DNA from 3 places in the Kitasatospora sp. NPDC056800 genome. Region 2 is predicted to be linked to each of the others. Evidence: riboswitches for the same ligand, from Rfam matches in the RefSeq annotation. Region 2 holds a riboswitch; each other region holds the start of a gene.

Region 1 (2,258 bases), on a different contig from region 2:
CTGCTGGCGGCCGTCTCGGCGGTCTTCGGGGTGTCGATCGGCACACTGATCGGCGCGGTGATCAGCCGGATCCCCCGCCCCAGCCTCACCGGCCTGCCGCACCGGGCCTGAGCCGGTCGGAACCAGGCACGAGCCGGGCCCGAGCCAAGCCGGACCCGGGACCGGTAGGGGCCGGAACCGGGCCCCGGGGCGCGCGGAGGTGCGCCCCGGAGCCTGGAGTCTCGGAACCCGAGGTTCGGAACCCGTGACCAGGGAACCCCGGAACCTCGGAATCCGAGAGCCTCGGAACCCCCGTCAGGGCTGGCGCAGGGCCTCGGTGAGCCGGTGGGCCGCCTCGACGACGGCCTGGGAGAGCTGGGCGCCGGGGTGGCGGCTGAGCCGTTCGATCGGCCCGGAGACCGTGACGGCGGCCACCACCCGGTTGGACTGGCCGCGGACGGGCGCGGCCACGGAGGCGACCCCGACCTCGCGCTCGCCGACGGACTGGGCCCAGCCGCGGCGCCGCACGCCGCTCAGCGCGGTGGCGGTGAAGCGGGCCCCTTGCAGGCCGCGGTGGAGGCGCTCGGGTTCCTCCCAGGCGAGCAGGATCTGGGCGGCGGAGCCGACCTTCATGGGGAGGGTGACCCCCACCGGAACGGTGTCGCGCAGGCCGGTGAGCCGCTCGGCGGCGGCCACGCAGATGCGGACCTCGCCCTGCCGCCGGTAGAGCTGGGCGCTCTCGCCGGTGGCGTCCCGCAGCTGGGCGAGGACCGAGCCGGCCGCGGCCAGCAGCCGGTCCTCACCGGCGGCCGCCGAGAGCTCGCCGAGGCGGGGGCCGAGCATGAACCGGCCCTGCACGTCCCGGCTGACCAGGCGGTGGTGTTCGAGTGCGACGGCCAGCCGGTGGGCGGTGGGCCGCGCCATGCCGGTGGCCGCGACGAGGCCGCCCAGGGTGGCGGGCCCGGCCTCCAGAGTGCCGAGGATCGAGGTGACCTTGTCGAGCACGCCGACGCCGCTCGTGTTCTCCATGGGATGGGTACTCCAGTCTCAAGGCCCGGGAGCAGCGGGTCCGCGCTGCTCACGGCGGCTCCTGGCGGGGAGCCGGGGGGTGTGGTCAGCGAGGACAGGCCGGAGAAGTCGGCCGATTGCCTGCGCCGGGCACGAGACGGGTACGCGAAAGGACCGGGGCGGGAAGCGCCCGGGCGAAGGACAGCACAGAGAGCACCGTGTCTCCTCATCTTTCCCGCGCCACAGTGGCGACAGGCCGGAGTTGGCACTGCCCCCGCCAACACGGCGCGTACTTCGGACGCCGGGTCGAACGGGGAGTTGCCGGGGCTTCGTAGGGCCGGTCCCTCCACCCCTCTGGATGATTCGCCAGGAACGATACAAGACATCCGGGGCGGGTCGGCAAGTCCCCCCACCCTCGACCCGCCCTCGGCCACGCCCCGCGGGGCCGGTTCAGCGGTGGCGCGGCCCCGACAGGCCGGTGCACGGGGCCCCGTCCGGGCTGCCGGGGAGGGTCGCGTCCCAGGCGTGGAGGGCGGCGAGGGCGGCGGTGCGCTCGCGGTCCGTGGGCCGGGTGCCCTCGGGGCCGAGCAGGTAGTCGGCGACCGGGGTGAGCAGCAGGGTGGCGTCGCCGGCCGGGAGCAGCAGCGCCTCGTCCCACTGGTGCCGGATGACGGTGCGGCGCAGCAGCGTGCCGTGGCGCGGCGAGGTGCCGTGGCACGGCGGGGTGCCGGCAGAGGTCCGGCGGCGGAGTTCGGGGGCGACCTCGGCCTCCAGGACGGTGCGGACGTCCCGCAGGGCGCCGAGCGGCACGTGCTCGGCGGCGAGGTCGAGGAGGGCGGCGGCCTCCGGGGCGAGCCGGTAGGCGGCGACCACCGCGGCGGTCTCGACGGGCTCGTAGGGCTGCCCGGCGAGCCGGGCCACGTCGATCACGTCGCCCGCGAGGAAGGTGCGCCCGAGCCCTTCCTCGGCGAGGGCGATCAGGCATTCGACGTGGTCGTCGGCGGCCAGGTAGGGGCGGACCGGGACGGTGGCGAGGTCGCCGGGGAGCGCGGCGGTCGCGACCCGCACCTGGTACCACGGGTCGAGCAGCGGGTCCCCGGCCGGCCAGCGCAGGGTGACGGCGGTGTGCCGGGGGCGCTCGCCGAGCAGGGTGACCTCCACGGACTCCACCGGGTGGTCGGTGACCAGCCGGTTGACGGCCTGCCAGAGCGAGGCCTCGGTGGGGCTGACGAGGCTGAGCTCGGCCAGCGGCCGGGGCAGGTCGGGCGGGT
Region 2 (2,258 bases):
GTCGACCAGCAGGCCGAGTTCGACGCCGTAGCCGGTGGGGAAGGGCAGCCGTTCGAGCAGTGAGCGGCGGGCCGCGTACTCGCCGCCGAGCGGCTGGACGAAACCGGCGAGTTCCGGCCAGTGGAGGTTGAGCAGGGGGCGGGCGACGAGTTCGGTGACCCGGCCGCCGCCGGCGGGTAGGACGGCGCCCTCCGACTCCAGCGGGCGGTCGTACATGGCCTTGACCAGTTGGATGGACTCGTCGGTGAGCAGCGGGCCGACGATGCCGGAGACGAAGGCCGGGTCGAACTCGCGCAGGTCGGCGTCGACGAAGCAGACGATGTCGCCGTGGGTGACCAGCAGCGAGCGCCAGAGCACCTCGCCCTTGCCGGGGACGGCGGGCAGCCGGGGCAGGACGGCGTCGCGGTGCTCGACCCGGGCGCCGGCCTCGGCGGCGACGGCGGCGGTGGCGTCGGTGGAGCCGGAGTCGACGACGACGAGTTCGTCGACGAGCGGGAGGCGTTCCATCAGCTCGCGGCGGATGGTGCGGACGATGTCGCCGACGGTGGCCTCCTCGTCCAGGGCGGGGAGGACCACGCTGACCGTGCGACCGGTGCGCTCCTTGGCGTCGAGCAGGGTGCGGACCGGCCGGTCGGCCGCGCTCCAGGAGCGGCGGCGCAGCCAGGACGCCGCCTGCGGGAGGAGCGCGGGAGTCGGTTCGGCGGGCACGGAGATCTCCTCGGCGAGGTCGGTGGGACGGGTCATCTCGCTTGGCGGACGGTCCCGTTCAGGTTTGACGCCTTCGGATACAGTCTTCGTACAGCGGTCGGACCTTTGCACGCCGGGGTCTCCGTTGAGCACCACCACAATTTCACAAGCTCATCCAGAGGGACTGAGGGAACGGCCCGTTGACGTCCCGGCAACCTTCTCGCGCGGCTGTCTGTCGACAGGCCCCGGCGGGACAGGTGCCAATTCCGTCCCGTGTCGCGACCGCGCCACGGGGAAGATGAGGAGAGAGGCCTCGCCATCATGGCTATCGACACTGCCGCACCTGTTTCCGTCGACCTCGGCCCGGCCGCCGCGCTGTCCTGTCGCGAGTGCGGCACCCGCTTCCCGCTCGGCCCCAGCTTCGCGTGCCTGGAGTGCTTCGGCCCGCTGGAGATCGCCTACGAGTTCGGCAGCGAGGGCGCCGAGGAGCTGCGCAAGCGGATCGAGGCCGGTCCGGCCTCCATCTGGCGGTACGCGCCGCTGCTGCCGGTGCCGGCCGACGTGGCGTCCAAGCCGAACCTGAACCCGGGGTGGACCCCGCTGGTGAAGGCGGACAACCTGGGCCGGGAGCTCGGTTTCACCGCCCAGCTGCACGTCAAGGACGACTCCGGGAACCCGACGCACTCGTTCAAGGACCGGGTGGTCGCGTGTGCGATCGAGGCGGCCCGGGCGTTCGGCTACACCACGCTGTCCTGCTCCTCCACCGGCAACCTGGCCGGCGCGGTGGGTGCGGCGGCGGCCCGGGCCGGGTTCCGGTCCTGCGTGTTCATCCCGCACGACCTGGAGCAGGGCAAGGTCGTCATGGCCGGGGTGTACGGCGGCGAGCTGGTCGGCATCGAGGGCAACTACGACGACGTGAACCGCTTCTGCTCGGAGCTGATCGGCGACCCGGCCGGCGAGGGCTGGGGCTTCGTCAACGTGAACCTGCGGCCGTACTACGGCGAGGGCTCCAAGACGCTGGCGTACGAGATCTGCGAGCAGCTCGGCTGGCGGCTGCCGGAGCAGATCGTGATCCCGATCGCCTCGGGCTCGCAGCTGACGAAGATCGACAAGGGGCTCCAGGAGCTGATCAGGCTCGGCCTGGTCGAGGACCGGCCGTACAAGGTCTTCGGCGCCCAGGCGGAGGGCTGCTCGCCGGTGTCGGCCGCGTTCAAGGCCGGCCGGGACGTGATCAAGCCGGTGAAGCCGGACACCATCGCCAAGTCGCTGGCGATCGGCAACCCGGCCGACGGCCCGTACGTGCTGGATATCGCCCGCCGTACCGGTGGCGCGGTGGAGGACGTCACGGACGCCGAGGTCGTGGCGGCGATCCGGTTGCTGGCGCGGACCGAGGGGATCTTCGCCGAGACCGCGGGCGGGGTGACCGTCGGCGTGCTGAAGAAGCTGGTCGAGACCGGGCAGCTGGACCCGGCCAAGGAGACCGTCGCGATCAACACCGGCGACGGGCTGAAGACCCTGGACGCCGTCTCCGATTCCGGGATGACCGCCGTCATCCGCCCGACGCTGGACTC
Region 3 (2,258 bases), on a different contig from region 2:
CCGCTGACCAACCCGGCCAAGGTCACCGCGCACGCCATCGGCTGCTTCGACACCCGGCTGTCCGGGCTGATCGCCGGGGTGCTGGCCCGGCGGGGCGCCACCGCGCTGGTCTTCCGCGGCGACGACGGGCTGGACGAGCTGACCATCACCACCACCTCGCAGGTCTGGCTGGTGCGCGACGGGGTCGTCACCGAGTCCACCTTCGACCCGCGGGACGTGGGCATCGAGCTGGTCGGCATCGAGGCGTTGCGCGGGGCGGACGCCTCGTACAACGCCGAGGTCGCGCGGCGGCTGCTGGCCGGCGAGCACGGGCCGGTGCGGGACGCCGTCCTGCTGAACACGGCGGCGGCGCTGGTCGCGCTGGAACTGGGCGACGCGCCGCTCACCGAGCAGCTGGCGGCCGGCATGGAGCGGGCCGCGAAGGCGATCGACTCCGGTGCCGCGCAGGACCTGCTGCGGCGCTGGTCGGAGGCCACCAGCCGGGCCTGAGGCGGTAGTTGGGGAGCCCGTGCCGGTACGCCGGTGCGGGCTCCCGTGCTGTCCGGATGCTGGATGCCCGTTTGACCACCCGGTGGACCCGGCCTAGAGTCTTCGCCAGGTCATGAGTGACAGCGCGAAGCCCCAGCTGGCTGTCCGGCAACCCTCCGTCCGTGGCGGGGTGCCCTGGGTGAGGACCGGGTCGTCACGGCAAGCCGTCCGTGCGACAAGCGCGGACGCCCGACGACTAGCACTCCCGGGGTCCCTTGCCCCAGAAGGAGTGCATCCCCATGTCTCTGGCCACCGAAATCCGCACCCCGCTCGCCGTCCTCGGCGCCGACGTCCAGGTCCCGCTCGCCAGCGGTGAGAAGGTCGGCTACGCGGCGCTCGACTACGCGGCGAGCTCGCCGGCGCTCCAGCGGGTGTGGGACGACGTCGCCGCCTACGCGCCGTACTACGGCAGCGTCCACCGCGGGGCCGGGTACCTCTCCCAGCTGTCCACCGACCTGTTCGAGCAGAGCCGCCGCACCGTCGGCGAGTTCCTCGACCTGCGCGAGGGCGACCAGGTGGTCTTCACCCGGGCCACCACCGACTCGCTCAACCTGCTGGCCTCCGCCGTCCCGGCCGGCACCCGGGTGTTCGCCTTCGAGACCGAGCACCACGCCTCGCTGCTGCCCTGGGCGCACGCCGGACTGGACGTCACCTACCTGCGGGCGCCGCGCTCGCGGGCCGAGGCGGTGGCCGCGCTGGACGCCGCGCTCGCCGAGGCGCCCGAGGGCCCCAAGCTGCTCTGCGTCACCGGCGCCTCCAACGTGACCGGCGAGCTGTGGCCGGTCGCCGAGCTGACCGCGACCGCGCACCGGCACGGCGCCCGGGTGGTGCTGGACGCCGCCCAGCTGGCGCCGCACCACCGGGTCTCGGTGCGCGAGCTGGACGTCGACTGGATCGCCTTCTCCGGCCACAAGATCTACGCGCCGTTCGGCGCCGGGGTGCTGGCCGGCCGGGCGGACTGGCTGGACGCGGCCGAGCCGTACCTGGCCGGCGGCGGGGCGACCCGGACGGTGGCCCGGGAGGCCGACGGCTCGGTGGCCGTGCAGTGGCACACCGGCCCGGCCCGGCACGAGGCCGGCTCGCCGAACGTCATCGGCGCCTACGCGATCGCCTCGGCCTGCCGGGCGCTGACCGAGGCCGGCTTCGACGGGCTGGAGGCCCGCGAGCAGCAGCTGATCGCCCGGCTGACGGCCGGGCTGGCCGAGATCCCGCAGGTCAAGGTGCTGAACCTGTTCGGCGAGGGCTCCGCCCGGGTGGGCGTGCTGTCCTTCGTCGTCCGGGACTGGAACAGCTCGCACTTCTCCGCCGCGCTGTCCGCCGAGTACGGCATCGGGGTGCGCGACGGCCTGTTCTGCGCCCACCCGCTGGTGCGCACGCTGCTGGGCGACGAGGACGAGGCACCGTCCGAGTGTGGTGCGCCCGAGCCGTCGCTGCCGGGCGAGCGCAGCCTGAACGCGATCCGGGTGAGCTTCGGCGCCGGGACGCCGGACGAGCACGTCGACCGCTTCCTGACCGCCGTCCGGGAGCTGGTCACGGAGGGCGCGGCGTGGAACTACCGCAACGAGGGCGGGCGCTGCGTCGCCACCGTGCAGGTCGAGCGGGGCCGGCGCGCCGAGGGCTGACCGCTACTCGTCCAGGCCGAGGGCGAAGGCGGCCTCCAGGTCGTGCTGGGAGTAGGTGCGGAAGGCGATCTGGGTCTCGGTGTGGGCCACGCCCGGGACCTTGTTGAG

The links. Region 2 has a riboswitch for S-adenosylmethionine ahead of thrC (threonine synthase). Riboswitches for the same ligand answer to the same signal wherever they lie in the genome.
Region 1: it holds a riboswitch for S-adenosylmethionine, as region 2 does, so the genes downstream of both, ACFRQN_RS24405 (IclR family transcriptional regulator) here and thrC (threonine synthase) in region 2, are expected to answer to the same signal.
Region 3: it holds a riboswitch for S-adenosylmethionine, as region 2 does, so the genes downstream of both, ACFRQN_RS03040 (aminotransferase class V-fold PLP-dependent enzyme) here and thrC (threonine synthase) in region 2, are expected to answer to the same signal.

What each region holds. Positions count from the first base shown of each region.
Region 1 is NZ_JBHUAL010000119.1:18,596-20,853, forward strand. It holds gene ACFRQN_RS24400 (threonine/serine exporter family protein) at 1-111, shown strand, start outside; gene ACFRQN_RS24405 (IclR family transcriptional regulator) at 295-1,008, opposite strand; SAM riboswitch class I at 1,211-1,352, opposite strand; gene ACFRQN_RS24410 (hypothetical protein) at 1,438-2,258, opposite strand, start outside.
Region 2 is NZ_JBHUAL010000335.1:440-2,697, reverse strand. It holds gene ACFRQN_RS39600 (glucosyl-3-phosphoglycerate synthase) at 1-744, opposite strand, end outside; SAM riboswitch class I at 856-992, shown strand; gene thrC (threonine synthase) at 1,009-2,258, shown strand, end outside.
Region 3 is NZ_JBHUAL010000007.1:11,132-13,389, reverse strand. It holds gene trpD (anthranilate phosphoribosyltransferase) at 1-489, shown strand, start outside; SAM riboswitch class IV at 598-716, shown strand; gene ACFRQN_RS03040 (aminotransferase class V-fold PLP-dependent enzyme) at 768-2,150, shown strand; gene ACFRQN_RS03035 (Lrp/AsnC family transcriptional regulator) at 2,154-2,258, opposite strand, start outside.